DNA from 3 places in the Ruegeria sp. CH5 genome. Region 1 is predicted to be linked to each of the others. Evidence: riboswitches for the same ligand, from Rfam matches in the RefSeq annotation. Region 1 holds a riboswitch; each other region holds the start of a gene.
The links. Region 1 has a riboswitch for cobalamin ahead of ACR0JC_RS05590 (CbtB domain-containing protein). Riboswitches for the same ligand answer to the same signal wherever they lie in the genome.

Region 1 (9,994 bases):
GAGCGTCGCATCCCTGCGGAATCACCCAACACGAAACGGGTCGCGTGGCTGAGCTTCATGGCCAGCGTGTCCTCGGGGTGAGTGCGCAGAATTGCCTCGAAAGTTTGTACGGCGCGGGTGGGTTGGCCTGCCAACCAATGATCCAAGGCCTCAACATACAGTGTCTCGCGGGCCGAAATCGGCTGCTCAGCGGCCGCACTCTTTGCGGCGGCGGCGGCCTGATGGGCGACCTCCATCATTTCCCTGCGCCCCAACAGAACCATGAACAGCCCCTTGATGGCATGCCCAAGCGCAAAGCCCGGTTCAAGCTCAAGCACCTTGCCCAGATGCTGAGGTGTGACCGCTGCGTGAGCCATGAAACCAAGCAGAACACCATTCCACGCTTCGGCGCTGTCCGGGTGGGTCAGGGTGTTCATCTGTCCGAAAACATCTTGCTGCATGCTTGGGTCCAATCTGGTTGCAAAAACTCACACTCTTGGACTTAGCAGAGTGTGCAGACGGGACGTAACAGTATCGGGCCTGCTCTCGAATTGGTGAAAGCTTGTGTTCGCAAAAAGCGAAAAAAATCGCCGATTCAATGACATGTTTCAGCGACTTGCCGCCGAAAAAGGCAGAGTGTTTCAATCCTCGAAGGGGTTTTCCGCGTTCAGAACCGTCTGCGTGTCAGCGCCGAACTCGGGCGGAGCAGAGCGGTAGGTCACCGGGCTGCGGGACAACTTCAATGGATTCCCGATGAGACGCACCGGGCCGGGCCGGGCTGGCATATCCACTTGCATCCGCCGCGCTGCCACTTGGTCCGAGGCAAAGACCTGATCCAGCGTCTGAACCGGGCCGACCGGCACTTTCAACGCCTCAAGGCCATCGATGACGGCCTTGGTCTCCAGCCGCAGCAGCGCGGGCCGCAGAACGGCGTTCAATGCATTGCGGTGTTCCAGCCGGGCCGGGTTGGTGGCGAACCGCGCGTCGTCGGGCAGGTGGCTCAACTCCAGAAAACCGCAGAAGCGCTGGAACTGGCTGTCATTTCCCACGGCCAGAATGACGTGCCCATCGGCGGTTTCATAAACATCGTAGGGCACGATGTTGGGGTGCCCATTGCCGCGCCGCTGTGGAACCTGGCCCGAGGTCAGATAGTTCACGCCCTCGTTGATCAGCCATGCGATCTGGCTGTCGACCAGCGCGATGTCGATCTGCTGGCCTTCGCCGGTCTGATCCCGGTGGCGCAGCGCCGCCAGTATGCCGACGGTCGCGTACATGCCGCACATCACGTCGGCGATGCCCACGCCGACTTTCATAGGGGCTCCGTCCGGCTCGCCCGTCAGCGACATGATCCCGCCATAGCCCTGCGCCATCAGGTCATAGCCCGGCTTGGCCGCGTTCGGGCCGGTCTGGCCGTAGCCTGAGATCGAACAGTAGATCAGCCCCGGAAATTCGCGCGAGAGGGTTTCATGGTCCAGCCCGTATTTGGCCAGCCCGCCGGGTTTGAAATTCTCGATGAGGATGTCGGCATGAGAGGCCAGCCGCCGGATCTGTTCCTGCCCGTCTGGCGTGGCGATATCGATGGCGACGGATTTCTTGTTGCGGTTCGCGGCCATGAAATAGGCGCTCAGATCGGTCGGGTTGCCATCCGCGTCGGTGACATAGGGCGGCCCCCATTGGCGGGTGTCATCGCCCCCGGTGGCCGGGTTTTCCACCTTGATCACGCTGGCGCCCAGATCGCCCAGCAGTTGCGTGCAGGTCGGCCCGGCCAGAATGCGTGACAGATCCAGAACCTTGACGCCCTTCAGCGGCCCTTCAGATGCGGCCATCATAGCCTCCGCGGTCGATCTCGGCGGCGATCACCGTGAACGTGTCGGCGGTCATCGCGGCCTGCAGCGCCGCGCGCAGATCGGCGCGGTTTCGCACGGTGTGACCATGGCCGCCGAACGCCCGGCCCATCGCGGCATAGTCATGCCGGTCGAAATCGACGCCCCGATTGCCCATCTGGCGCTGGCGCTGTTTCAGCTCGATCAGTGCCAGGCTGGCATCGACAAAGACCAGAAAGATCGGGTTTCCGCCCATTTCTGCGGCGGTCGACAACTCACCGGCGACCATCAAGAACCCGGCATCGCCGGAAAAGCTGATTACCGGGCGGTCGGGTTCGGCCAGTTTCAGGCCGATCGCCATCGGAACGGCGCATCCCATCGTGCACAGCGCCGACGACTGGATCAGGCCGCGCGCCTCGGAGCATTGCCACATCTGGCTGAGAAGGATGCGGTGCGCGCCGCTGTCGGCGGTGGCCAGTGTTTCGGGGGGCAGGGTGTCGCGGGCCTCGGCGATCACGGCGGCGGGGCCCCAGTCGTCGTCGGTGGGAAAGGCCGCGGCCAATGCGGCCTTGACCTGCGCCGGTTGGCCTTGGGGCCAAGTCGGTCGCGCAGGGTTGCCCTTGGCGATCGCCTCGAGCGTGGCGCCGGTATCGGCGACCAGGTTCAGCCCCGCCTGGTGCATGTAGTGGTCATTCACCACGGCCGAAATGTCGATCACGCGTTTTTCGTCCGGGTCCCAGATCTCGCGCCAGCCGGGGCGCATTTCGATGGGGTCATAGCCCAGGCACAGGATCAGGTCGGCCTGTTCGACCAGCGGCACAAGCTGCGTGTCGGCCAAGGGCGACAGCCCCGCGCCCCCCAGGCACAGCGGGTGATCCTCGGGCACCACGCCCTTGGCCTTGTAGGTCGTGACGAACGGGATGCCGAAATGTTCCAGAAACGCCCGCACCACGCTGCGCGAGTCGTCATACAGCACGTCCAGCCCGATGATCGCCAGCGGACGCTCGGCCTCGGCGACCCATCGGCGGGCCTTCTCCAGGCATGTGCCCTCGGGCGCGACGCGGGCGGCCCGGGTCAGCCGTCGGCGCTTGGCGGCCGACACCCGTGTATCGGCGACCGAGATCGGCACGTCGATATGCACCGGCCCGGGGCGTGGCTGCGTGGCCAGCGACACGGCCTTGTCGGCGATGATGTCGGCGCCCTTGGCCGTCAGGGTGAACGTACCCTTGGTGATCGAGCGATAGACCTGCGCATGATCCATGACCTGATGCGTGTAAGTCAGCGCCTCGTCGGCATCGACGCAGCCGGTCAGCACGATCATCGGTACCCGATCCTGCAGCGCGTTGGCCACGACATTGATGCCGTTCATGGCCCCAGGACCCAGGGTCGCCACCAGAACCGCCGGCGCACCATCGCGATGGTGCACCGCCTCGGCCATGAAACCGGCCGAGTTTTCGTGCTTGGTCAGGTGAAAGGTGATCCCGACCTGTTCCAGCGCATCGACCAGGGTCAACACCTCGCCCCCGGGCATGCCGAATGCGTGGCGGCACCCGGCCTCGTACAGCCGTTGCGCCAGAAGGTCCGCAGCGCGGGGGGACAGGTCCTGCATCGAACAAGCTCCGTAAGTTCCGTTGCGCAGCAGATTGCGGAGGTTCCGGGCCGGCGCAAGCCGCATCACGTCAGTGTGACTATTTGACAGCCGTCTGGGCGATGGCGGCGAATTTGGCGTCCAACTCTGCGGCAATCGCGGGCAAGGCGTCGGATCCATCGGTGTAGGGGGCAAAGACCAAAGTGGGCGTTTTGTAGGACAGCGTCGCGGTCCCGTCCTCGTTTTCCGTGACGTACAGGCGGATCGGCGCCTCGATCATCGCGGGCACCGATTGTTCCAGAACCCGCACCGCATAGTCGTTGTTGAAGACGCCGATCACCCGATTGCCCGGAATGGTGATGCCGCGCGCGGCGGCGGCCTTGGTGGGCCCGGCCTGCGTTACCACGATCAGACCGTTTGCCTTGACCGCTGCGATCGTGTCGGCCACCAGCGCGTCATGGGTCTTGGTCGTCGGGTGGACGGCCCAACCCGGCCGCGGTTCGATATCGGCAGCAAGCGCGGGCAGCGCCAGCAGGCCGAGGAAAAACATAAGACGTTTCATCACGGGCTCTCCAGGTCGTGGTTGGCCCAAGTCTTCCCGAATTCCCGGGTGCGTACAGTCACAATATCGTGGGCGGCGGGCTTGCGCCGGGGGTGCGAAACCCGCACAAGCGACAGTGTGAAACGGAAAAGGCAGGCGAGTGGCATGCGTGTTTTGATCTGCAGCAGCTGCGCGGGCGAGCGCGACTTGCCGGCCGAGCGTCAGGCCGTATCGGACGCCCTGCGCGCTGCGGGCGTGGACGGGCAGGTCGAGATCGCCGAGCACACCTGTTTCAGCGGTTGCAATGAGCCGACCGTGGTGGCGATGCAGGGGGAAAGCCTGGCGTCCTACGTGTTTTCGGGGATCGATCCGGTTGCCGATGCCGATGACATTGCGGCGACCTGCCGGACCATTCTGAACAGCCCGAATGGCTGGATCGAAGACGCCCGGCCGTGCGGGCGGCTTCGCTTGTGTCTGCGGGCGCGGATCCCCGCGTTTCAGTCCACCTGAACCGTGACCGAGGCGCTGACCGGCACCCCATCCACGGCCAGCGGGCTGTGGCTGTTGGCGTTCAGCGAGACCTCGATGGTAGTGTCGCCCTTGGGCAGGTCCGAAATGTGCATCCAGTTGCCATAAAGCCGGGCCAGCTTGACGCCGTTTACATAGACATGCGCATGGCCTTCGCCGGGCTTGTTGTCCAGCGAGGCGTTCTCCGGCGAGAAGCGGAAGTTTTTTGGCATCACATGCAGGTTCCAACCCGCCATCGGGTCGGGGGAGACGGCGATCTCCAGCCCCGGCGCGTCCGGTCCGGCGGGCAGGTTGATGGCGGCGCTGTGGTCATGGGCCATGGCCTCGGCGTGATGGCCGCCATGTTGGGCGGGGTCGGAATGGTCGTGGCCATCGAAGGTGACGCCGTTGGCCGCGGCCAGCACGAACCCGGCACCCCCACCAAAGACCAGACCGATCGCGAAAAGAGCAAGCGAGCGTGTCATCATGTTTCCTTGAAAAGCAAATGACCCGCCGGTTGGGCGCCGGCGGGTCGTGGGATTTCGGGGATCAGGCCGCGGCTTCGACGCGCTTGCCCTCGCTTTGCCAGAAATACCCGGCAAACGAACCCAGCAGCACCCAGGCCACAAGGCCGACGCCAAAGGCGCGTGCTGCGAACAGGGCCCCGATCTCGGTCGGAACCGGCCCGGTGAACACGTCGGGTTCCGGCGCGCCGATCAGGTGCGGGGCCATCAACAGCACGGCCGCAACCAGATAGCTGACGATGTTGCCACCAAAGGCGATCAGCCACATGGCCACACCAGCAGCCGCGACGGTTGCCCACCACCAGATCTGCCGCGCGAACACGTCGGCTGCGGCAACACCCGGAACCTCGGGGGCCAGGGTGAAGCCCGGCGCCAGGTGAAAGGCGATGAAACCGGCAAGCCCCCATAGCACGCCCGTGCGCCCGTCAACCGGGTGGCCTTGCGCCTCGGCCAGCGACATCAGGGCGACCAGAACCAGCGCATAGCCGGTATAGGTCAGCATGGTGAACACCACGCTCAGCCCGTCGCGGGTCAGGTCCGAGAACATGCCCGGCAGTTCGGGATGGGCCGAGACGGCTTCGGCTCCGAAATGCACCAGCTCTCCGGATTCATAGAGTTCAGCATGCAGCAACACGGGTTGCACGAATACCAACTGCAGCAGGGCGACGATCAACCCGGCTGCAGCACCAGCGAACAACGCGCTGGTCAGAATGCGACTGAACATTGGTTTAGTGGCAGGGGAAGCCGGTTGCGTGGCGCACGTCATGCGCGGCGTCATGCAGCGCCGATGCCTGAACGTGACCGGCCAGGGTGATGATCCCCAGGCCCAGAGCTGCCGCGAACACTGTCGAAAGAATGCCAGCGCGTGCCGTTGATGCGGTTTGCGTTTGTGTCGTCATTTTCTGTCCTCCTGTGCCGCCGCACCCGACGGCCGGTGTTTCATTGTTCGCCTGGCAGGTCTCCTGGCTTGCGGGTCAGCGCCTCTGTTCGCCTTCCCCCCGAACGGATCGGGAGTGGCTGGTTGAACAGGGCTCACCGCTTACAGTCGCGGGGGCGGCTTTGGATTTGACCTGCGCGCAGGCCGCACCAAATTCCCTCTTAGCATCCGGATGTCTCCGGCAGGACCAGACCCGTCCATTTAGACGTGAATGCCGCTTTGGCGCAATCGCCATTTGCGACCTTTCGCGTCAATTCCCGCGCTTTTTCAGAACATAGATATCCATGATCCACCCGTGCCGGCCGCGGGCCTCGGCGCGGGTGCGCAAAATCTTGTCGGCCACATCCGCCAGCGGACCTTTGATCAGGACCTGCTCGGGCATGCCCACGTAAGCCCCCCACCAGATGTCAAAATCGGCCATGTCCAGCGTCTGGAACGAACATTCGCCATCCAGCATCACCGCAACCGTATCGGCGTCGCTGGGCCAGCCCTCGTCGCGGATGCGCCGGCCGGTGGTGACCAGATAGGGCGCGCCGATCTCATTGATTGGCATGGCATGGGCCGCCGTCAGCGCCTGCAGCGCCGTGATGCCGGGGATCACCGTCGTGTTCGGCTGCGGGTCCAGCCGCGCCGCGATTCGCAGCGAGCTGTCATAGAGCGACGGGTCGCCCCAGATCAGCAGGGCGACCGTGCGCGCGTCGGGGTGCCGGGCCATCGCTTCCTGCCAGCGCAGGGCGATTGCGTCGTGCCATTCATCCACGCCGCGCAGGTAGCCATCCTGCGACCGGCGCTCGGGGATGTCGAAATAGGCGATTTGGGGCGGTGTGTCGGTGACCTTGCGGATGATTTCCTCGCGCACGCCGGCCAGATCGGCCTTGTTGGCGCCCTTGCGCGGGATCAGGATCAGATCGGCCGCGCGGATCGCCTTCGCGCCCTGAAAGGTCACGTGGTCCGGGTTGCCGGTGCCGATCCCGATCAAGACCAGATCAATCATCGTCGAACTCCGCCAGCGGACCATAAAGGATCAGCGCTGGCGCGGTGCCGATCTCGGAACCCAGGCGCTCGGCCAAGGCACCGACGGTGGACCGGTGCAGCGACTGCTCAGGCGTCGAGACCGACTCGGCCATCAGCGCGGGGGTATCCAGCGGCAGCCCATGCGCGTGCAGCGCGCCGGCTAGCAGTGGAAAGGTGCGCTTGCCCATGAACACCACCGTCGTCGCACCCGGGTCGGCCAGCGCGGGCAGGTTCAAGTCCTCGGGAAGCTTCCCGCTGACATCGTGGCCGGTGACGAACTGCACGCGCCGCGCGGTCAGCCGCCGGGTCAGCGGGATGCCTGCCGCGGCAGCCGCGGCAATGGCTGAGGGGATGCCCGGAATGATCTCGTAGGCGATGCCGGCAGCGCGCAGGGCCACCAGTTCCTCCTCTAGCCGTCCGAACAGGCCGCCATCGCCCGATTTCAGCCGCACGATCCGCTGGCCGGTCTGGGCGTACTCGACCAGCAGGCGGCTGACATGGTCCTGCTTGGGCGAGGGCCGCCCGGCGCGCTTGCCCACGCCCACAAGGTCGGCCTCCTTGCGCGCATGGCTCAGGATCGGCCCGCTGCTGAGATCGTCGAACAGTACCGCATCGGCCTTTTGCAGCCGGTCCACGGCCTTGAGGGTCAACAGCTCCGGGTCGCCGGGGCCGGACCCGATGAAGGAAACGAAACCGCTCATGCGCTGGCCTCTGCGATCAGATGGAAGAACGTACCGGTGACATGTTCGCGGCGCGATCCGGTCTGCGGACCTTCGGCGCCTTCGGCGTCAAAAACCCGCGCCAAGGGCGCGTCGGGCTGCTCGATGATCGAGGAATAGTGGAACTCGTGCCCCCGCAGCGCGGTCCCGGCAGAAAAGCCGGGCATGTCGGCCAGCAACTCGGCTCGGCGATAGCCCAAGTTGAACTTGCGCTTCTCGTACGAGGTGACCAGGCCCAGCAGCCCGGCCATCCGGTGGCGGGTGCCGTCCTTGTCGATCAGCCCTTGGCCCAAGGCCATGTAGCCACCGCATTCGCCATGTACGGGCCGCGTTTCGGCATGTTTGCGCAAGCCGGTCAAGAACCGCTCTGCTGCAGCCAGGGTTCCGGCGTGCAGTTCGGGGTACCCGCCGGGCAACCAGACCAGATCGGCGTCCGGGGCCGGCGCCTCGTCCGCCAGCGGAGAAAACGGCAGAATCTCGGCTCCGGCCGCGCGCCAGCCTTCCAGAAGATGCGGATAGGTAAAGGAAAACGCCGCGTCCCGGGCCAGTGCGATCCGTTGCGCCGGAGGGCGCGGCAGCGCGGCCGACGACGACCCCGCGGGGCCCGAGGAGGCCGCCCGCTTGATCGCCTCCAGATCCACATGCGCGCGCAGAAAGGCCGCGTAGCCGGCAATTGCGCTTTCCAGATCGGGGTGCTCGACCGCCTGGATCAAGCCAAGATGCCGCTCGGGCAGGGTCAGGTCGCCGCGCCGGGGCAAAACGCCCAGAACCGGCAGGCCCGCGCGCTCCATCCCCAGACGGGTCAGGCGTTCGTGGCGCGGGCTGGCGCAGCGGTTCAGAATCACGCCGGCAAAGGGCAGGTCGGGGTTGTACATCCGGAACCCCAGCGCCGTAGCGGCGGCCGATTGCGCCTGACCGCCCACATCCAGCACCAGAACCACCGGCCAGCCCATGCGCAGCGCGGTCTCGGCGCTGGACCCGTGGCCCTGCTCGCCCGGCTTGGCGACACCGTCGAACAGGCCCATCGACCCTTCGGCCACCACGATGTCGGCACCTTTGGCCTGCGCCGCAATCGCGCCCAGCAACGGCGCGCCCATCGCCCAACTGTCCAGGTTGAACGAGGCCCGCCCCGCCGCCGCCCGGTGAAAGGCCGGGTCGATATAGTCGGGACCGCTCTTGAAGGGCTGCACGGTCAGCCCGTCCTCGGCCAGAGCGCGCAGCAGGCCTAGCATCACCGTGGTCTTGCCGGTCCCCGAGGATGGGGCCGAGATCAGCAGTCCGGGCGGGTTAGTCATCGCCCTGACTCCAACTCGACCACGGGCTGTCGGCGCTTTGCGGGCGATAGCGACGGTCATAGGTTTTGGAATACAGACAGCTTTCGTCGAAGCCTTCGCCGGCCAGCGCCGGCCCGACCAGGATCAGCGCGGTGCGCGAGATGCTCTCGTCCAGCGAGTCCTTCAACGTGCCCAGCGTGGCGCGGATGATCCGCTCGTCCGGCCAGCTGGCGCGGTACACCACGGCCACGGGGCAGTCGGCGCCATAGGCGGGGGTCAGGTCAGACACGACCTTGTCCAGATTGCCGATCGACAGGTGGATGGTCAACGTGGCGCCGGTGCGGGCGAAGTTTTCCAGCGTCTCGCCCACGGGCATGGACGAGGCGCGCCCCGGGGTCCGAGTCAGCACCACCGATTGCGCCAGCCCGGGCAGGGTCAGCTCGGTGCCCAACGCGGCTGCGGCGGCGGCAAAGGACGGAACGCCGGGCGTCACACTGACTGGAATGCCCATCTGTTTCAGGCGCCGGATCTGTTCGCCCATCGCCGACCAGACCGACAGGTCGCCCGAATGTAGGCGGGCCACGTCCTGCCCGGCGTCATGGGCGGTTTTGATTTCGGCCATGATCTGATCCAGATCCATCGGCGCGGTGTTCACGATGCGCGCGCCTTCGGGGCAGTGGGCCAGGATCTCTTCGGGCACAAGCGACCCGGCATACAGGCACACGGGGCAAGCGGCGATGATGTCGCGTCCGCGCAGGGTCAGAAGGTCGGCGGCGCCCGGTCCGGCGCCGATGAAATGAACGGTCATGTCTGTCCTCCGATGGCGACCGCGCAGGTGGCAAGCCGGTCGTCCGAGATCTGTCGGGGTGAAAGCAGCCGCGCGCCCGGTCCGGCGGCGGCAAGGGCGGAAGCTTCGGCCACGCTGCCGGTGCCATGGGTGGCGCGGCTGCGGGGCGAGCAGGTGAGCGTGCGTTGCCCGGCCAGATCGGCCGGTTCCGTGAAATGCAGGGGCAGGGCGCAGGCGGCGGCAAATTCGGCCAGCGCCGGGTGGCCGGCCTTGTCGGCGGCGGTGGCCAGCGCGTCCACCG
Region 2 (9,994 bases), on a different contig from region 1:
GTTCAGGGTTTCAGGTCGATCACCTACTCAATTCCAAAAATGACGTTGTAGTCGACGGCAGAGCTGCCGCGGTTGATGACTTCGACAACATGATCGCCGGATTGCCACAGCTGTCCGCGATACTCCTTGTCCGCAGACATCAATCCTAACAATTCAGACCCATCGGGGTTGCGAATGACGTAGTCCAAAGAGCCATTTCGCGGAGCAACGCGGACGTAAAGAAACTGTTCGTTCTTCGCGCCAAGAACGTATTGCTGCGATTCCCCTGGCGCGAGTTGACCGACGAGCTCGGCGCCGGTGGATCCGGCATCGAATTTGACGCGCTGGCTACCTGTAGACCCGGCGGCGCCGTCCATGGCTCCGCCACCATCATCCATCGCCTCGACAACCGACATCTCGCCAATGCTTCCGTCCTTGTACGCAATGCAGCGCCAAAGTGTTCCGCCGGCGTCACGCAGCATGACGAGCGTGCCGGCTTCCGAGAACTGTGAGCTTTCGATCGTGCCGGATTGACCGTCCGGACCACCGACCTGCCGCAGATGGTCGATGCACGCGTCATCGGCGTCTGACATGGCCAGCGCGGCTGTTCCGCTGATCGCAAGGGCGGGAGTTAAAAGGTTCAAAAAACTGCGTTTCATAAGCAGGTCCTCTGTCGGTCTATCCTAAGTGTTGTGTTTCCGGTGAGCAGAATCCTCACTGCGCTTCCCGCAACTGTGCCAGAAACTCGTCGCATGCCTGTGCGCTGCCGACGATCTCGTCGTTCGTTTCAATTCCTTGCAATGACGCCATCTCGGAGTTCACGCGATTGAGGATCTGATCTGCTTGTTCGGCGGTGATCAGGTTCTCGGCCTGAGCTCCCTTCAATGTGGTGCAAACACCGGCGGACAAGCCTGTCGCAACGCCGACACCCATCGCTGCCCCGCCGCCCAAGGTCATCGCTCCAACCACGCCGAGGATGAGCCCGATCACAAGCCCCAAGATCACTTTTCCCATGTTTTCCTCCCATTTTGCGGGAAAGAGTTCCGCCTTCATTCCTGGCGCAAACCACGTGCCCATCTGCATATCAAAACCAGTGCCAACAGGTTGAGCACCGGTGCAATCGCCGCGAGCCACGGTTTGGCCGACTCTGAGAAAAGGTCCACCGCAAAGACCCAAGGCAGTCCCAGCGGCAAAAGGAATACGCCGGACAACGGGTCTCGTTCCTGTCCGAACCAGCCAAATGTACCGGTCAGGAACGCAAACAACGCCAACAGGTAAAGGGAGGCAAACGCGATGATGGTTATTCTGCAAACCATGCCGGACCTCAGAGTATCAAGCCAGCGCTGCGCAGCCGATTCCGGCTACGCATCAAACGGGTCAAAGTGCGCCTTCGTCGCCGAGGAACTCGATACCAGCTGTCGCGCCATCACTGTAGGCAATACAATTCCACGGAGCCCGATCCTCTCCAACCCCAACGGTAACTTGTGTTCCAGCCTCGCTGAACGCGGATGAGAGCACGACCACTTGCGAATTGTTTGTTGTTTTGGCCACGTCTCGCAGACACGCCTGTTGGGCGGGGGTCAGTTCGGCAGGTGCGCTTGACGTGCTGGTGTCGTCACAGGCCGCAAGCAGTGCGAAACACGTCGCGCCTGAAATCATCATAACTTTGTTAATCATTTTCTTCTCCTCTTGGGTTCGCTGATGCTTGTGGAATAGGTGGTCCTTTTTGCGTGCTCACGTCTATGCGGTCCCCGGTTTTGCCGCCAATGACATAGCTGGCAGACAGATATTCTGCCGATCCCCGGGACCGTGAACAAAGCGTGCTGACGCAACGACGTCATGGGCAAAAACCGGTGCGAAGTTTCGAGGAAGGGTTCGTAAGTTAAGTCCGGGCACCGCGTCCTCCCAACGCTGAATTTCGTGAAATGCCTTCCGACCGCCAGCACTCACTCCAGCAGTCGGAAGGGCCCGACGAAACGGGCGACAGCGACAACAACGGAGGTAAAGCTAAAGTTGTGTCGAATTCGTATGTTTGAATCAATCACAGGATAAATCAATGATTTTTCCGCGCGTAAATTTTGTACGCTTGCCAACGATAGGCTTCTGCATTCAAAGAGAAGAGGCGAGGCCGCTCACGGAGGCTTGGCAGTCGGCCCGCTTGCGCCGCCGTGTTTCGGGACCTTCCGAGCTATCTTAATCCAGTTGGTCAAAACGACGTGATTCGCGGCCCGGTCTGTCGCTCAGGTGGTGCCGAAGGGTCGCCTGGATACCTCCATTACGCACCCGCCCAGAACGTCGTTGACAGTGCAACCCGACTCATGGATGAGATTTGCGCTGATGGTTCCCGATCGTTTCGGCGGTCGGGTAAAAGGGAATACGGTGCGGCGCCGTTCTGACGCCAATTCCGTGACTGCCCCCGCAACTGTAGGCGGTGTGCGACCCCCGGATGCCACTGGGCCGATAGGTCTGGGAAGGCGGGGCAAGCCATACATCGCGAGTCAGGAGACCTGCCATCATCAAACGCAACTCAACCCGGGCGGGGTGTCCCGGAAGGAGGCCAAGATGGCTTTTTCGGCTTGCGCCGCTGACATGACTGGTTCCCTTTCCGCCCCGCGATTTCGCGGAGGGCGAAGTGAGCCGACAATCAACACATCACATCACGGTTTGCCTATCTTGCCGACCCAAGGGCGCAGCCGTACGCCCCGGGCCTGACCTGATCGGACGATTGCGCGCCGCGCTGGCCGAAGACGACGGTTTGGCAGGTTTTGACGTTTCCGGTGCGGCCTGCATGGCCGGGTGCACCCGACCCTGTACCGTCGCCTATCACGCGCCGGGCAAGGCATCTTACCTGTTTGGCGGCCTGACGTCTGAAGAGACCGGGGCATTGGTGGAATTCGCCCAGCTGTACCAGCAGTTGCGCGATGGATGGTGCAGCTCGGTCGACCGCCCGGCCGGGCTTCGCCACGCGACGCTGGCCCGCATTCCAGCCGCGATGGCTGCGTCTTCGGAAAATGCGGATTGCGCCTCATGAGCGCGCCTTTGCTGTCGGTGGATGCCGTCACTTGGGCGCCGCGAAAACGAGCGCCGTTGGTGCTGCACGAGACCAGTTTTTTGCTGATGCGCGGGCAGGTCATGGGGGTTGTAGGGCCGAACGGTGCCGGCAAGACAACCCTTCTGCGGATGATCTACGGCTATCACCGTCCGTCCTCGGGCGACATTCTGGTGGACGGCGGATCCGTCAAAAGAATGGCCCGCCGGGCGCTGGCGCGTCAGGTAGCCGCCGTGCTGCAGGAGCAGCCCTCGGATTTCGCGCTGACCGTGCGCGACATCGTGGCGTTGGGGCGGGTGCCGCACCGGCTGGGCCTGTCCACGCCCGGCAGTCGTGACCACCAGATCATCGAATCCGCGCTGCACCGAATGGATCTGGACGGGTTTACCGACCGTGGGCTGGCCACTCTGTCCGGCGGCGAGCGTCAGCGTGTGATGGTCGCGCGCGCCCTTGCCCAGGAACCCCGGATTCTTGTGCTGGACGAGCCTACCAACCACCTGGACATCCGCCACCAGCTAGAGGTGTTGCGGCTGATCCGGGACCTCGATCTGACGATCGTCACCTCGCTGCACGACCTGAACTTGGCTGCCGATGTCTGCGACCGTGTTCTGGTTCTGAAGAACGGTCGACCCTGCGGCTTTGGCCCACCCCAGACAGTGCTGAGTGACAGGCTGGTCTCTGACACGTTCGAAGTCACCGCCCGGCAAGAGCAGCTCAGCCTCAGTCACAAACCTCACCTGACCTATCAACTCCCCACCCCCAACCAGAAGGAAGCTTGAAATGAAACCGACCACCCTGGCCCTGGGCCTTGCTTTGGCCGCCAACACCGCGACCGCGGAAACCACCGTGCAAAGTTGCAATCGAACCGTCACCTTTGACGAACCGCCCAAGGCGGCGGTCTCGAACGACGTGAACCTGACGGAAATGATGCTGGTGCTGGGCTTGGCCGACCGGATGGTGGGATATACCGGCATTTCCGGCTGGAAGACGTTGGACGAAGACATGCGCGCCGGAGTGCAGCAGCTGCCCGAGCTGTCGGCCAAGTATCCCAGCAAAGAGGTGCTGGTCGGCGCAGATGCCGATTTCTATTTCGCAGGCTGGAACTACGGGATGAAAGTGGGTGGCGAGGTGACGCCGGAGACGCTCGAACCCTTCGGGATCAAAGTCTACGAACTGACTGAAAGCTGCATCCATATCGGCGACAAGCCCAAAGCCAGCATGAGCGACATGTACAACGATCTTCTGAACCTCGGTCGTATCTTCGGTGTCGAAGACAGGGCGCAAAAGCTGGTCCAGGGATATAAGGCCGAACTTGCTGAGATCACATTCAGCCTGAATCCTTCGGACGAACCGCTGCGTGTCTTTGTCTATGACAGCGGCGAGGATACGCCGTTCACTGCCGGCCGCTATGCCATGCCGACCGCTCTGATCGAGGCCGCAGGCGGCGTCAACATCATGGATGATTTCGAGAAAAGCTGGGCGACCGTCACTTGGGAGGAAGTCGTCGATCGCAACCCCGAAGTTATTGTGATCGTCAATTATGGCGACGTCACCGCCGAGCAGAAGCGGGACTTCATGGTCAATAATCCTGCATTTGCAGATCTGGACGCGGTCAAGAACGATCGTTTCGTGGTTCTGGAATATGTCGAGGCCACACCCGGACCGCGCAACATCAAGGCGGTTCGGAAGCTCGCCCATGGCTTTTGGGGCCCGGCTGCCTTGGTCGGCAACTAAATGCGCGTAGTGCAGGCGCGCCGGGTACTACCGCTCTGGGCGGCGATGCTGGTGGGGCTAGTCGTGATGGTCGTTTCCTTGTCCTTTGCGATCTCGGTGGGGGCCATTTCGGTGCCCACCAAGACCGTTTGGGGAGTGTTGCTGCACGAAACCGGCCTATCCTCGGGCGAGCCGACATGGTCAAAGGGCCGCGCCGCGATTATCTGGGAAATCCGTTTTCCGCGCGCCTTGCTTGCCGTCATGGTCGGGGCCGGACTGGCGATTGTCGGGGCCACCCTCCAAGCGGTCACAAGAAACCCGCTGGCCGATCCGCACCTGCTGGGCATATCGGCCGGCGGCGCGTTTGGAGCCATTCTTGCCTTGTTGCATACCGGCTTGTTTCTGGGACTTCTCACCGTGCCGGTTATGGCGTTTCTGGGTGCCTTGGCGGCCACGCTGACGGTCCTGAGCGTTGCCCGCTGGGCCGGCGCCACAAGCGCGGATCGCCTGGTCCTGACCGGTGTGGCGGTGTCCTTCGTCATCATGGCTGGCGCCAACATTCTGATTTTCCTCGGCGACCCCAAGGCGGCTCATACGGTCGTGTTCTGGATGTTGGGCGGGTTAGGGTTGGCTCAGTGGTCATACCTGATCTACCCGCTGGCGATCCTGCTGCCATGCAGCACCTGGTTATGGCTTCAGGCCGCCAGGCTGAACGCGATGACCATCGGGGATGAGACTGCAAGCTCGCTGGGCATTGCAGTGGCGCGGTTTCGTCTTGGTGTCTTTGCAGCTGGCGCGCTGATCACCGGAGTCATGGTGGCCTTCTCGGGCATGATCGGCTTCGTCGGTCTGATGGTTCCGCATATCGTGCGGTTCCTTGTCGGCGGAGACTACCGACGCGTCGTCCCTCTGTCAGCAATTCTGGGTGGTTTGTTTCTGCTATGGGCGGATGTGGTCGCCAGAACCGCAATGGCCCCCGAGGACATCCCCGTTGGCGTGGTCACGGGTCTTTTGGGAGGGGTCTTCTTTATACTGTTGTTGAAACGCTGAGTGTTCGAGGCCCGTTGGCGGATCACCAGCCAAACGGTGCTTGAAGCTGGCGGAGCACCGGCGAAGGCGCGCAGCAAAAGTGTAGAACTTGCAAGCAAGCCCTTCACTATCTTAGCCGTATTAATGTGTAATGGCGGAGACGAAGGGATTCGAACCCTCGAGACGGTTTCCCGCCTACTCCCTTAGCAGGGGAGCGCCTTCGACCACTCGGCCACGTCTCCGCCGACGGGTATAGCCGTGCAAGCGACGGAAATACAAGGCCAATTCCTGCACCACCGGAAATTTTTGCCGGATTGGGCGAAGCCCTTGAAAACGCTTGGAATCGCTTGGGTCTGCACCCGCTTGGGCAAAGGCGTGGTCACTATGTCTTGCTGTTGGATTTTCAAGAACCATGCGTGGATTCGCGTTCTGCTTCGATTTGGTTTCGCTGTCCCAACGTCGGTTGGCCGGAGAATGTACGCGCGGCCAGAGTACGTAATCGGACACAAAAATTTGGGCGAGCCAGGTGCGGTAGGGAACTGCATCTGCAAAATGATGGGTGTCGCAAACGGCTGAACCAATTGGAGAGGTTGCCTGCCTTTGGCGTTGGAACGCGCTCTGCTGGATCACCAGTGCCAGGTGGTTTGAGTTGCAGAAACGGCCGTTTCTTTTGACTGAACTCGGCGGCTCAACTTCTCCGCTGAACAGGCATAGGAACAGAAAACTTGCCAATTACATGCCAATGGATGCATATTTGCTAAGATTTTAGTCATTTTGATTGATCCAAAAAAACAGTTTCAGAGGCTGGCCGGGCAGTGAGCGCATCCGCGCTCTACAGTAACCTTTGGGGGAAGGGCTGGCATTTTGGCTTGGTTGAAGATTGTTCTGGTTGGTTTTTTCGTTCTTTGCGTTCCTGCCCTCAGTTGGGCAAATATCGGAACCGTAATCAGCGTGAAACAGGGGGCGGACGTGACCCGTGGCGGCAAAACGCTGCCCCTGCGTAATGGGATGGAGGTGTTGTCCGGCGACTCGATCGTCACGGATGCGAATGGCGTGGTTCAGCTTGTCTTTGTGGATGACACGAAGATCGCGGTTGGTCCCAATGCGCGGATGGTTCTGGACGTGAAGATGTTGCGCGGCAACCGCAAGGCTAAAAGCTTTGCTGTCGAGGCGCTGGGTGGAAGCTTCCGGTTCATCTCGGGCAAAAGCAGGAAAGGCGCCTACTCCATCAAGACGCCGACGGCCACCATGGCGGTGCGGGGCACGGTATTTGACATGTGGATCGCGCCGGGAAACCAAAGCGCGATGCTCGTGCTGCACGGCACGGTTCAGATGTGTGGCCTCGGCGGCTCTTGCCGATCTACGGGCCGGATTTGCAGCTTGTATGCAACCAGCCAGCGTGGTGCGGTCGGGCGGCCGGTCGATCAGGCGATGTATGACAAGGCCGTGGTCAGCGGTTTTCCTTTCATTCAGTCGCAGAAAGACCTCAAACCGCCTTTGCAGGTGGATGTCGAAGGTTGCTCGGGTGAATCCCAACCTGCGCCGCGCGCGAAGTCGGACGCGCCCGAACCGCGCCGGTCCGCTCCGCCGCAGAGGCAGGTCAAGGCAGCGGTTGCCGCGCCGCCCGAACAACCGGATCCGGTCGGGCAGTTCGACAGGCCGGGCGACCGGCCCGAAACTGTAGATGATCGGCGGGATACTGGCGGCGGTGTCTTTGGGTCCGGCGGCGATGGCTAGAGCGTTGTCCATGTCGTTTCTGGCGAGCAGAGGTTGACGTGAGCGTCAGGCAGCACGAGAAGGCCGGACGGCGCCGTGCTTTTCGGCTGGTGGGCCTGGGTCTGATCCTGTTTGGTTGTCTGCTGCGGGTACTGGACCCTTATCCGGTCCGCATGTCCCGGCTGATCTATTTCGACGTGTTGCAGCGGTTGTCCCCGCGCGCCTTCGACCCCGATTTGCCGGTCCGGGTCGTCGATATCGACGAAACGTCGCTCGAGAATTGGGGCCAATGGCCCTGGCCCCGGACCCTGTTGACGCAGATGGTCGAACGTCTGGGCGAGTATGGCGCCGCTTCAATCGCTTTTGACATGTTGTTCGCCGAGCCCGATCGGTATTCACCGTCGCGGCTGCTGAGTGATCCGGCCCTGGCTGACATTCTCAGCGCCAAAAAGGAGGCCGCCCAGCTGGACAATGACATCTTGTTCGGGGCCGAGGTTTCGAACTGGCCCGTCGTGATGGGTGTGGCGGCGCGATTGACCGGAGGGGATCAGGACATTGCCCCGAAGGCCGGGATCGTGGAGATCGGCGAAAACCCGGCCGCCGGGCTGGTGTCCGTGCCCCACTGGACTCCGCTGGCGCCACCGCTGGACCGGGATGCAACCGGGATCGGCGGTGTGAATGTTTCACCTTTGGGCGGCACGGGCGTGGTGCGTCGGGTTCCGGTGTTGTGGCAGGGGCCAAGCGGTGTTCTGCCCGGACTTGGGCTGGAGGCTCTGAGGGTCGCGACGGGCGAGCCGGTGATCTTCATCGAAGGGGCTCAGGGCGAGGCCGGCATCGTGCTGTCGGTCGAATTGGCGGGTCTGGTCCTGCCCACAACGGAAAACGGAGAGGTCTGGGTCAGGTACAGACCGGATGATCCTGGGCTCTACCTGTCGGCCAATGACATACTGCAATCCGCAGATGATCCGGTTCTGCGCAGCCAGATCGAAGGCCGGATCGTATTGATCGGAACGTCGGCGGCAGGTCTGTTCGACATGCATCAGACTGCGTTGGGAGAGTCCGTTCCCGGCGTCTCCATCCACGCCCAAGTCATCGAGCAGGCGCTGCTGGGCGACATGCTGACCCGGTCGGATGTCACCGCCGCCCTCGAGCTTCTGGCTTTCATCATCCTGGGAGTCGTCGTCACGGTCGTCATGTCCAGTTTTGGTGCGGTTGCCTCGTTCATGGCCGGCGGCATCGCGGCGGCCGTGGTTGTCGGGGTCAGTTGGTTGGCGTTTCAGAACCAGTCCGTGCTGTTCGATGCAACCTTCCCGCTTGCCGGCGGGATGGCCAATTTCGGGCTGTTGTCCGGTTATCTGTTCATATCGACCGAGCGGGAAAAGCGGGTGATCCGGCGGATCTTCTCGCACTATGTCGCGCCCGAGATCCTGGACGAGATGGATGCAACCGGACACGAACTGCAACTGGGTGGTGAAACGCAGGAAATCACGGTCATGTTCTCGGACATTCGCGGGTTTACACCATTGTCCGAGCGGGTGTCGGCCACGGACCTGGTCGCGCTGCTCAATGAACTGTTCTCGGTCATCGGAGACCGGATCCTGCACGAAAAAGGCACCATCGACAAATTCATCGGGGATGCGGTCATGGCGTTCTGGAACGCGCCGGTTCCGGTGGAACGGCACCCGCTTCTGGCGGCGCAGGCTGCGTTGCAGATGCGGCGAGCTCTGGCCGAGTTCAACGCATCGGACACGATGCGCGGGCATCCTCCGATCGCATTGGCGACAGGATGCGCCACGGGAATGGCCTGTGTCGGCAACATCGGCTCGCGGCGGCGATTCAACTACACGGTGATCGGAGATGTGGTCAACGTCGCCGCTCGAATCGAGCAAAGTTGCCGCCAGGTCGAATATGACATCCTGATCTCAAGCTCAGTCTCACAGGCCGCTGGCGCCGATCTCGCGATGCTCGAAGCAGGGCTTGTTCATCTGAAAGGCAAGACCGAACTGGAGCCGATTTTTGCTTTGGTCGGTGACAGCGCGTTGGCCCATAGCGCGGATTTCCAGAAGCTGCAGGAGATGCATCAGGATCTGATCACTGCGATACGTGCACGGCGGTCTCACGACGAAATACAGCGCTTGAGCGAAGCCTGCAGCGCCCAAGCAGGCTTGGTCGAACCGGGCCTGCGCGCGTTCTATGCGGCCTTGCCGGGAAGGTCGGCTGATTTCCGGTTCGACATCCGCTCGGGCCAGGCGATGTTCAGTCATCATGGCAACGTGCACCGGTTTCCGGGATGACAGGGACCCATTGCGAGCCGCAGAGTCAAAACGGGCCGCGCCTTTTTTCAAAGGCACGACCCGTTTCGATCGGACAGGGTTCTCAGTCTCGCCCCCTCGAATACTATCTACAAAATCACGAACTAAAACTTCGATACACTCGAGACTGATCCACATTCCCAATCGGGATGTCACATTGATGCCCGATTTCAACCGGGGCGACAGTGAAGCAGTT
Region 3 (9,994 bases), on a different contig from region 1:
TGGACGGTATTGATGCAATCGTGGCCGGACACACGCACCTGACACTGCCCGACCCAAGCGATGGTAACCCGCAGCAGGCCAGACCCGTGGTCATGCCCGGATCAGCGGGGTCGCATTTGGGGGTGATCGACCTCACGCTTGCTATGAACGCCGCGGGAGAAGCGAGAATTGCTGGTCACAGCGCGCATCTGCGCGCGATCTGCCCGGGCAGGGCTGAAGCCGGAGATTGGGTCGTTCCTGAAGACCCTGAGATGGTCGAACTTTTTGCCGCAGCCCACAAAGCGACCCGCAAAGCCGCTGCCCAGCCGGTGGGCCGGATCAATCGTCCTTTGCATAGCTATTTCACCTTCTGCGGGGTGGATCAGGGGCTGAACTTGGTCGCCGCAGCCCAGGCGGCAGCCCTGCGACCGGTTCTGGCCGGGACGGCCTTTGAGACTCTGCCAGTTCTGTCCGCAGCCGCACCTTCGAAATTCGGAGGCCGGGCCGGCCCAAGACACTACACCGAAGTCCCGGCTGGCGATGTCACCGTACGGCATGTCTCGGACTTGCATGTGTTCCCGAACCAATTGGCCGCCATGCTGCTGGATGGCCGCCAGATCGCCGATTGGCTGGAGATGTCGGCTGCCCAATTCTCGCAACTTGGCGATAGCGACGAGCAGGTTCTGATCAACCCCGAGGGCACCGGGCACAATTTCGACGTGCTGCATGGGGTGACCTACAGGTTCGATCTGACGCAGCCCGCGCGATATGATTTGGGCGGCCAGTCGATCGACACGTCCCATTCCCGCCTGCGCGATCTTGCCTATCAGGGTCGCCCCGTCGATCCGGATGAACAATTCGTCGTTGCATCAAACAGCTACCGAGCCAATGGCGGCGGCAACTTTCCCGTCCCAGACCCGTCCCGCCTGATCCCGGTGCCGCCGCTGAGCCTTCAGGGTATCTTGCGCGACTACCTGGCGGGACGATTGGGTCCGGATCCGTTGGAAAACACCGCCCAAAGCTTTTCCTTTGTTCCGCAGGCGGGCTGGTCCGTGATTCTGAAAACCGGACCAAGCGCTGCGAACTACCTGCACGAGCTGGACCACTTTGCAGCCACCACCGACGGGCAGGACGCGCGCGGGTTTCTTCGGATACGCCTGTCTTTGTGACGGGTTGCCAAGCGGCTGCGTGATGCCTATATCGGCGGTCGAGAGGTTGGCGCGGGCAAGCGCCTCGCCAACCTGGTCAGGTCCGGAAGGAAGCAGCCACAACGAGCCCCGCTTGGGTCGATGTCCAACCTCTCACTTGACGCCGCGCCGCGTATTCGGCCGGGTCAATCCAACCTCTGCATTTCGTCGTTGTTCCTGAAAACCGCGCTTACGGGCGGGTCAGGCGATCAATCGCGGCCAAACGGCACTGCTGCGGCGGGCGAAGGCGCCGATATGACCGATTTCGGACAGTCCGAAATCCTTGGGCTCCAACAAGTGCCGACGGGCGGTCGGACCATAGAGTTCAGCCAGCCGCCAGACGGCGGGCGGTGGCACTGTCTGGTCATCCTCAAACGCAATGATATCCGCCGTGGCGTTCGCCCGGCTCCAATCCGCCTGGGGAAGCGTGTCACCAAGTTCGGGCAGATAGCTGGTGGGCGATGTACACCACTTGCGCCATTGCCAATAGACGCCAGCCGGCAAGTCGGCTCCGAATCCCAGTAGTTTCCCTGGCAGGTACCCCAGGAGACGCACCAGAGGTGGCACATGGCCATACCAGAACAGAGTCGCCAAGCCCTTGTAGGGCCACGGGTGATCAGCCACCGTCACCAAACCTGCGCACACACAGATCATCCGGTCGATCTGTTCGATTTCCGGTTGCAGCGGAGCCAGCATTCCACCGACCGAATGCCCGATCACCCACAGTTTTGCCTGCGGGTAGCGACGGCGCATCTCGGCACGCGCTGCGGGCATGTCGATCAGCGCCCAGTCCGCCATCGTGGCCTTCGAGTCCTTCAGCCGCCCGGTCAGCGAATGCTCGAAATCCCGGTAATCATATGTCAGGCAAGCCATACCGCGCTCGGCGGCCAGCCAGCGAGCAAAGTGCTGATAGTAGTCACGTGGCACTCCTGTTGCGCCGTTCAGCACAACAACGGTTTGCGGCTCGACCGCCGGAGTGTAAAGCCGCGCCGCCAGCTGGGTCTGGCCCGACGGAAACTTAAAGTCTCCCACGTCAACCGCGTGCTGCGAATCCAACATCTTTGCCTCCAAACACTCTGGACCGATCGGTCTAATGCTTTGTGTCTGGACCAATTGGTCTAGGCCTGTCAATATTTGGCCTGCATGACCCAACGTCCACCAAACACCAAAGATCGCCTGATCGTGACTGCCGCCCAACTGTTCCAGCGCTCGGGCTATAACGGTGTCGGTCTGGCGGAATTGCTGGCCGAAGCGCAGGCCCCCAAGGGTTCGCTTTATCACCATTTTCCAAAGGGCAAGCCGGATCTGGCCCTGGCGGCGGCCAGTTGGGCCTCGGACGGGATGTTGAGCATGATCGCTGCGGCATTCAACGAGGCCGCCGATTTTCGCGACGGGGTCACCACCCTGTGCCACAAAATCGCGAAGCTGTTCGACACCTCGGCCCAATGGGAGACCTGCCCCATCGCCGCCACCCTGTTCGAAAGCCCCGACAACCGCGCGTTTCGGGAACATGCCGACCGTCTGTATGAAAGCTGGATCATCGAAGTTCGAAACCACGCCGCGCGGTTTGAAGTTTCCGACCCTGAAAATGCTGCGGACACCCTGTTCATCGTAATGCAGGGCGGCTGGCAATTGGCCCGTGCCCGCAGGGATTCGAATGTACTGCGCAGACTGCCTGATCTGTTCCCTTGGGACTCACTCCGGCAACCGGGCTGAAACCGTCTTGACTCGATCCCGGATACACCGCTAGCGATGAGGGGATGGTTCCCGGGCCGTTTCGGTCCGGGATGAAAAGGGAACACGGTGCGGTCCAACCCGGAACTCCGGAGCGGACCAAGGCCGCGACTGCCCCCGCAACTGTAGGCGGAGAGCGATGCCTAAATACCACTGACCGCAAGGTTGGGAAGGTTGGCAAAGCAAAGACCCGCAAGTCAGGAGACCTGCCATCAAACGTGAAACCGAAACTCGGACGGGGTGTCCGGGCAGGGTCTGGCCTTGAAACCGGCGTCTGTCCAAATCCACCTCGCCCAGCGCGCGGAGGGCGCAACATGATTTGGAAGACCGATACCCATGAATTCGCGGCAACCATCTGCCAGCGCACCGGAAAGACCTGCCCGGCATTGGCGCGCATGGCACGGGCCATCGCGCAGGCAATGGCGACGGCGCAGGCCGCTACATCCCCCGACTTCCAAGTGGAAGGCAGTAGCGAACTGGCCCATTGCGAACATGGCTGCACGGCGCGGTTCGATGCACGTCCCGAACGGATCCGCGTGTATTGCGGAGCGGCCGCCGACACCCCGTCCGACTGCCTTGATACCTACGCCGACATGCTGTTTGACGACCAGAGCGACGCCCTGCCTGCGCAGGTCATCAGTGATCGACCCTGTGCGATGCTGCAGGCCACGGCGATCATGCCCGCGGTCAGGGCCGAGCGCGAGTTCCGCGCAACCGCCTGAATGTCAGGTCGCCAGAGCCTCGCGCGCCGGGGCGATGGCCCAGTCCATCTGAGCATCGGTTTCGACCGCGCAGGGACGTACGGCCCGCAGGCGTTTCAGGGCCTGTTCCGGCTGCTCGCCGCTTTCGATCATCAAGCGCAGAACAACCATGCCAGACCGCCCGCAACCGCCCCGGCAGTGGACCAGTACGCGCCCGCCGCCCGACAGCGCATGGCGGGCGGCGGCGCTGACTTCGGGCCATCGGCCGGATATCTCGGTCGACGGCGCCGAGAAGTCGGCGACCGGCAGATGTGCCCACCGACAGGCGCGCCGATGGATGTCACAACCCAATTCGCCTGCACCCACAGAAACCAGTTCGGCAAGGGTAGTCATCGAAATTACCAGCCCCGGCGCCCAGGCTGAAATCAGGTCCAGGTCTCCCTCATAGTCGCCGCCACCGCCGGGAACCGAGGTCAGGGCCAGCGTTCCGCCGCCCACCTGCAATGCATGAACCACAAGATTTGTCATCAGACGTTCCCCCCGAAACTGGCTGATTGAACTTGATCCGCGCAGTATGCCTCACACCGCGCGCTCGCCAAAGCGAAAAACCTGCACCGGTGCTGTGGACGCGGGGCACCTGGAACTCTACCCTGCATCGTCAGTACGAATCCGTCAGAGCAGACATGACCACACAGTCCAGCCCCGCCTATCAGGTTCTCGCCCGAAAATACCGCCCGGAAACCTTTGCCGACCTGGTCGGTCAGGATGCCATGGTGCGCACGCTGAAAAACGCGTTCGAGGCGGACCGGATCGCGCAGGCCTTCATCATGACCGGCATCCGCGGCACCGGCAAGACGACCACGGCCCGGATCATCGCCAAGGGCATGAACTGCATCGGACCCGACGGCAATGGCGGCCCAACGACCGAACCCTGCGGCCAGTGCGAGCATTGCGTGGCCATCATGGAAGGTCGCCATGTGGACGTGCTGGAAATGGACGCCGCCAGCCGCACCGGCGTGAACGACATCCGAGAGATCATCGACAGCGTGCGCTATCGCGCCGCCAGCGCGCGTTACAAGATCTACATCATCGACGAAGTCCACATGCTGTCGACCAGCGCCTTCAACGCGCTGTTGAAAACGCTGGAGGAACCGCCCGAGCATGTGAAATTCATCTTCGCCACGACCGAGATCCGCAAGGTTCCGGTGACCGTGCTGTCGCGCTGCCAACGGTTCGACCTGCGCCGGATCGAGCCCGAAGTGATGATCGGCCTGCTGCGCAAGATCGCCACCGCCGAGGGCGCGGAAATCTCGGATGACGCGCTGGCACTGATCACCCGCGCCGCCGAAGGCTCGGCCCGGGATGCGACCTCGCTGCTGGATCAGGCAATCAGCCATGGTGCCGGCGAAACCACCGCCGACCAGGTGCGCGCGATGCTGGGACTGGCCGACCGGGGCCGCGTGCTGGACCTGATGGACATGATCCTGCGCGGCGATGCGGCCGGGGCCCTGACCGAACTGGGCGCGCAATATGCCGAGGGCGCCGACCCGCTGGCGGTGTTGCGCGATCTGGCCGAAATCACGCATTGGGTCTCGGTGGTGAAGATCACCCCCGACGCAGCCGAAGATCCCACCGTCTCGCCCGATGAACGCACCCGCGGCCAGCAGATGGCCGAGGCGCTGCCGATGCGGGCGCTGACCCGGATGTGGCAGATGCTGCTGAAGGCGCTCGAGGAAGTCTCGGCCGCCCCCAACGCGATGATGGCCGCGGAAATGGCGGTGATCCGTCTGACCCATGTGGCCGACCTGCCCAGCCCTGAAGAGTTGATCAAGCGCCTTCAGGACAGCCCTCCGCCGCCCGTCGGCGGGCCGGGGGGCGGCGTTCCGGTCGCCGGAAACAGCGCCCCGCCCGTGACCGCGACGGCCTCGGCCCATGCGCCGGGCCCGCGCGGCGTGGGCGGTGCGCCGACGGCGGCGTTGGCTCAGGACGTGCAGACCGCGCTGGCGCGTTATCCAACTTTCGAGCATGTGGTCGAGCTGATCCGCGCCAACCGTGACGTGAAACTGCTGGTCGAGGTCGAGAACGGCGTCCGCCTCGTCTCGTACCAGCCGGGCCGGATCGAATTCACGCCCACCGAAAAGGCCCCTACCGACCTGGCCGCGCGGCTCGGGTCCGCGCTGCAGCGCTGGACCGGCAATCGCTGGGCGGTCTCGATCGTCTCGGACGGCGACGCCCCCACCATCGCCGAACTGCGCGACGCGGCCGAGCTGGCGCTGAAGGCCAAGGCCGAAGGACACCCTCTGGTGCAGGCGGTTCTGACTCAGTTCCCCAAGGCCCGCATCACACGGATCGAAACCCCCGAGGACCGTGCGGCCAAGGTCGAAACCGAAGCCCTGCCCGAGGTCGAAGACGAATGGGACCCGTTCGAGGAAGACTGATCATCCGCGCAGAAGGCGCGCTGCCCTTGTGAAGGACGCAGACGGCCCGTATTTAGGCCGCAAATCGAATGACAGGAGACATACAGATGCTCAAAGGACTCGGTGGTCTGGGCGACATGGCCAAGATGATGAAATCCGCGCAGGAACTGCAGACCAAGATGGCGCAGATGCAGGAAGAGCTGAACACCATCATGGTCGTCGGCGAATCCGGCGCGGGCCTGGTCAAGGCCACGGCCTCGGCCAAGGGCGAGCTGAAAGGTCTGGACATCGACCCCTCGATCTTCAACAGCGACGACAAGGAAGTGGTCGAGGACCTGATCCTGGCCGCAATCAAGGACGCGCAGACCAAAGCCGCCGAGCGGTCGCAGGAAGAAATGGCCAAGCTGACCGAAAGCATGGGCCTCCCGGCGGACGTCAAGCTGCCGTTCTGATCTTCGCCCCTCAAACCCCCGACGCCAAAGCCACGCAGGACAGGCCATGAGTTCGAACAGTGACATCGACGCCCTGATCGATCTGATGGCCAAGCTGCCGGGGCTGGGACCGCGCTCGGCCCGGCGGGCGGTGCTGCACCTGATCCGCAAACGCGCCCTGCTGCTGACGCCGTTGTCGGACGCCATGCAGCAGGTCGCCGCCACCGCACGCGAATGCCTGAACTGCGGCAACGTGGGCACCACCGACATCTGCGACATCTGCAATTCCGAAGACCGCGCCACCGGTGAGCTGTGCGTGGTCGAAGACGTGGCCGACCTGTGGGCGATGGAACGCGCGGGCGTGTTCAAAGGCCGCTACCATGTGCTTGGCGGAACGCTCTCGGCGCTGGACGGCGTCGGCCCGGATGACCTGCGGATCCCCCGGCTGCGCGACCGGGTGACCGCCGAAAACATCTCCGAAGTGATCCTGGCCCTGAACGCCACGGTCGACGGGCAGACCACGGCCCATTACATCGCCGACCAGCTGGAAGGGCGGGTCCGCCTGACCTCGCTGGCGCAGGGCGTGCCGATCGGGGGCGAGCTGGACTATCTGGATGACGGGACCATCACCGCAGCGCTGCGGGCGCGGAAAGAACTGTAGCCGCCGCGTGCTGCCTGCAAGCAGCACGCTCTCGCCCCTCCTCGATTGCAAGGTACCACTTTACCCATCGGTCAGGTGTAGGCACCCGACGAGTAGGTCAATTCATAGGAATGGCTGTAGATCTCGAAGACTATCCCGAACGGATCCTCGACATAGACCATGCGGTAGGGTTTCTCGCCGGGGTAGTAGTATCGGATAGGCATGCGTTGTTTCCCGCCGGCCGCCACGATTTTTTCCACCAAGCCTTCGACATCAGGATCCTGGACGCAGAAATGGAACGTCCCGTTCCTGCGAAAGTTGATGTTGTTTTCCGGCGCGTAGTTTCCATCAAACTCAAAAAGCTCGATCCCGATACGATCGGCTGTCGCCAGATGCGCGATACGCAGTTTTTTCCAATTCGGGCCAAACACGTCCGTGCACATCACGCCGATGTCCGTGTCATCCTCGACCACGTCGGTTGGCGGCATGATCACGTAAAATCCCAAAACCTCGGAATAGAATTTCACGGCTTCGTCCACGTTCGGGACGGACAACCCGATGTGAGAGAATGTTCTTGGATGTTGAGGCATGGCTTGCTCCTTGGTCTATTGGGCAAGACGTATTTTGCAACGTCCTTGTTTCAAGCGCCCGCCCCACAAGGCAAAGCCGTGTTGTTCCATGCACATAGATCATCATGCACTGCTGCCGAGGCCTAGAATGATCTTTCCGTCGACCCCGCACCGTGTACTATGCCCTAGCCTGACCCATTTGATATCGGAACCCGCCATGAAACGCCTTCTCGCCCTGACCTTCGCCGCCTTCACCGCCACTTCCGCGTGGTCACAGCAACTGGTCGACAAGGGGTTCGTCGAAGGCTGGAACATCATGATGGACCCCAATCTGGGCAACGGCTGTCTGATCCAGACGGTGTATCAGGACCTGTCCGTGGTGCGCCTGGGCTACGATGCGCTGGACAATCGGGGCTATTTCACCGTTTTCCACAAGGGGTGGGGCAACATCGAGCCCGGCAAATCCTATCCGATCCGGTTCGAGCTGGACGGCAAGAGCTTTGACGCCACAGCCATCGGGTTCAAGCAGGATCGGGTGCCCGGTGCGACCGTGTTCTTCACCGACCGGAACTTTGTTGCGGCCATCGCCCAGAACAAGACGATGACTATCTACAACCCCGCAGGCGAGCGGGTTTTGGCGATCGATCTGAAGGGCACCGCCAAGGCATTGGACTATGCGCGGGACTGCCAGAACAAGAAGCTCTAGCGAATCGGATCGAACAACGCATCCGAAGCGGTGCAGTCCCGGATCACGTCCCGCCCACAGGGCACCGGGTCCAGATCACGTGACAGACAGACGCGCACTTCTTCGATGTAACCGTGCTTGCAAGTGACGGTGATCATGTCTGGCTCGAGCCCCGGATTGGCGTCGAGGAAGGCATCCTCGACCACGCGCGCCGGCAGTTTCACGGCTTTGTCCAACTTGCGAAACACCGGCGGTCGGGTGATGCGGTCATAGGCTTGCCGGGACAACGCGTAGTAGTCCGCTGCGGACAGGCCCGAACAGGTGCCGTGTTTCTTCCACTGGTGCCAGGCCAGACCCGAACTGCCTTGAATATCTTCCATCTGTCGGGTCATCGCACGGGACGGCGGCGCCTTGGCTGTCGGGCAATAGGAGGGCCAGCCTTGGTGGTATTGCGGCCACAACCCGTGCAGGATCCAGCCGTGATCGTGGCGCGCATCGCATTGGTCGGATCCGCGCGCGTCGCCTTCGCGGGCGCACCAGTTGGGCGACCAGCTCAGCGACAGGACGTAATAGTCGAACTCGCCTGACTTCTCGCCATCGGCCAGCGCGGCCATCGCGCCGAAAATCCACACCAGCAGCCCCAATAACGCCCAGCGCATTCGCCTCTTCCCTTCTTGCATCTGCACGACTATATACGGGCCAAGTTCCCCGACAACGGAAACCTGCCCCAAGACCACGGGGCCGCCGAATTCCGGCGACGGGACAGATGTATTCAAAGGAGACGGGCTGATGGCAAAACCCCTGATGGCCAAGGCAACCGCCGTTTGGCTGGTGGACAATACCACGATCAGCTTCAAGCAGATCGCGGATTTCGTGGGCATGCACGAGTTGGAAGTGCAAGGCATCGCTGATGGCGATGTGGCGGCAGGCGTCAAAGGGTTCGACCCGATCGCCAACAACCAGCTGACCCAGGAAGAGATCGACAAGGCCGAGAAAGATCCGCTGCACAAGCTGAAGCTCAAGTTCAACCCGGCCGCCGCCGGCGAGGAAAAGCGCCGCGGTCCGCGCTACACGCCGCTGTCCAAGCGCCAGGACCGCCCGAACTCGATCCTGTGGCTGGTCAAGTTCCACCCGGAGCTGAGCGATGGCCAGATCGCCAAACTGGTTGGCACCACCAAGCCCACGATCCAGTCGATCCGCGAGCGCACCCACTGGAACATCGCCAACATGCAGCCGATCGACCCGGTCGCGCTGGGCCTGTGCAAACAGTCCGAACTGGATGCCGCCGTCCAGAAAGCCGCCGCCAAGAAGGCCGCCGAAGGTGGCGTCATGAGCGATGACGAGCGCCGCAAGCTGGTCTCGACCGAACAGTCGCTGGAAATGGATGCCGCTCCCAAGATCCCCACGGCGATCGAGGGGCTGGAAACCTTCTCGCTGTCCGATGACGGCGACGAGGAAAAAGAAGACGAAGCAGTGGTGGATGCCGACAGCTTCTTCAACCTGCCCAAGGGCGGTGCCGAAGAAGACGACGAGGACGATCTGCGCAACTGACACTGTGCTGGCCCCGGTCCGATGGACCGGGGCCTTTTTGGAACTGGACCATGCTGAACATTCTATCGTCTATCTTCGGGCCGCACCGGGCGGTTTCGAT

Region 2: another riboswitch for cobalamin. It lies ahead of ACR0JC_RS16115 (DUF1636 family protein); the one in region 1 lies ahead of ACR0JC_RS05590 (CbtB domain-containing protein).
Region 3: another riboswitch for cobalamin. It lies ahead of ACR0JC_RS12875 (hypothetical protein); the one in region 1 lies ahead of ACR0JC_RS05590 (CbtB domain-containing protein).

The regions. Positions count from the first base shown of each region.
Region 1 is NZ_JBQFQT010000001.1:1,116,132-1,126,125, reverse strand. Features, by position in the region: gene ACR0JC_RS05625 (tetratricopeptide repeat protein) at 1-440, opposite strand, end outside; gene ACR0JC_RS05620 (CaiB/BaiF CoA transferase family protein) at 621-1,805, opposite strand; gene ACR0JC_RS05615 (thiamine pyrophosphate-binding protein) at 1,792-3,411, opposite strand; gene ACR0JC_RS05610 (DUF302 domain-containing protein) at 3,491-3,952, opposite strand; gene ACR0JC_RS05605 (DUF1636 family protein) at 4,097-4,441, shown strand; gene ACR0JC_RS05600 (hypothetical protein) at 4,429-4,923, opposite strand; gene ACR0JC_RS05595 (CbtA family protein) at 4,988-5,686, opposite strand; gene ACR0JC_RS05590 (CbtB domain-containing protein) at 5,691-5,861, opposite strand; cobalamin riboswitch at 5,898-6,106, opposite strand; gene cobF (precorrin-6A synthase (deacetylating)) at 6,150-6,893, opposite strand; gene cobA (uroporphyrinogen-III C-methyltransferase) at 6,886-7,614, opposite strand; gene ACR0JC_RS05575 (cobyrinic acid a,c-diamide synthase CobB) at 7,611-8,927, opposite strand; gene cobM (precorrin-4 C(11)-methyltransferase) at 8,920-9,714, opposite strand; gene ACR0JC_RS05565 (cobalamin biosynthesis protein) at 9,711-9,994, opposite strand, start outside.
Region 2 is NZ_JBQFQT010000005.1:237,639-247,632, reverse strand. Features, by position in the region: gene ACR0JC_RS16135 (hypothetical protein) at 24-638, opposite strand; gene ACR0JC_RS16130 (hypothetical protein) at 694-1,032, opposite strand; gene ACR0JC_RS16125 (hypothetical protein) at 1,029-1,295, opposite strand; gene ACR0JC_RS16120 (hypothetical protein) at 1,357-1,656, opposite strand; cobalamin riboswitch at 2,301-2,508, shown strand; gene ACR0JC_RS16115 (DUF1636 family protein) at 2,612-3,010, shown strand; gene ACR0JC_RS16110 (ABC transporter ATP-binding protein) at 3,007-3,807, shown strand; gene ACR0JC_RS16105 (ABC transporter substrate-binding protein) at 3,809-4,762, shown strand; gene ACR0JC_RS16100 (FecCD family ABC transporter permease) at 4,763-5,791, shown strand; tRNA gene ACR0JC_RS16095 (tRNA-Ser) at 5,923-6,012, opposite strand; gene ACR0JC_RS16090 (FecR family protein) at 6,722-7,507, shown strand; gene ACR0JC_RS16085 (CHASE2 domain-containing protein) at 7,546-9,780, shown strand.
Region 3 is NZ_JBQFQT010000003.1:501,479-511,472, reverse strand. Features, by position in the region: gene ACR0JC_RS12895 (bifunctional 2',3'-cyclic-nucleotide 2'-phosphodiesterase/3'-nucleotidase) at 1-1,148, shown strand, start outside; RNA gene ffs (signal recognition particle sRNA small type) at 1,188-1,286, shown strand; gene ACR0JC_RS12885 (alpha/beta hydrolase family protein) at 1,368-2,225, opposite strand; gene ACR0JC_RS12880 (TetR/AcrR family transcriptional regulator) at 2,310-2,882, shown strand; cobalamin riboswitch at 2,913-3,128, shown strand; gene ACR0JC_RS12875 (hypothetical protein) at 3,215-3,622, shown strand; gene ACR0JC_RS12870 (protein-tyrosine phosphatase family protein) at 3,626-4,129, opposite strand; gene ACR0JC_RS12865 (DNA polymerase III subunit gamma/tau) at 4,285-6,039, shown strand; gene ACR0JC_RS12860 (YbaB/EbfC family nucleoid-associated protein) at 6,126-6,470, shown strand; gene recR (recombination mediator RecR) at 6,517-7,110, shown strand; gene ACR0JC_RS12850 (lactoylglutathione lyase family protein) at 7,182-7,679, opposite strand; gene ACR0JC_RS12845 (hypothetical protein) at 7,876-8,364, shown strand; gene ACR0JC_RS12840 (ribonuclease T2 family protein) at 8,361-9,002, opposite strand; gene ACR0JC_RS12835 (DUF1013 domain-containing protein) at 9,133-9,894, shown strand; gene ACR0JC_RS12830 (hypothetical protein) at 9,945-9,994, shown strand, end outside.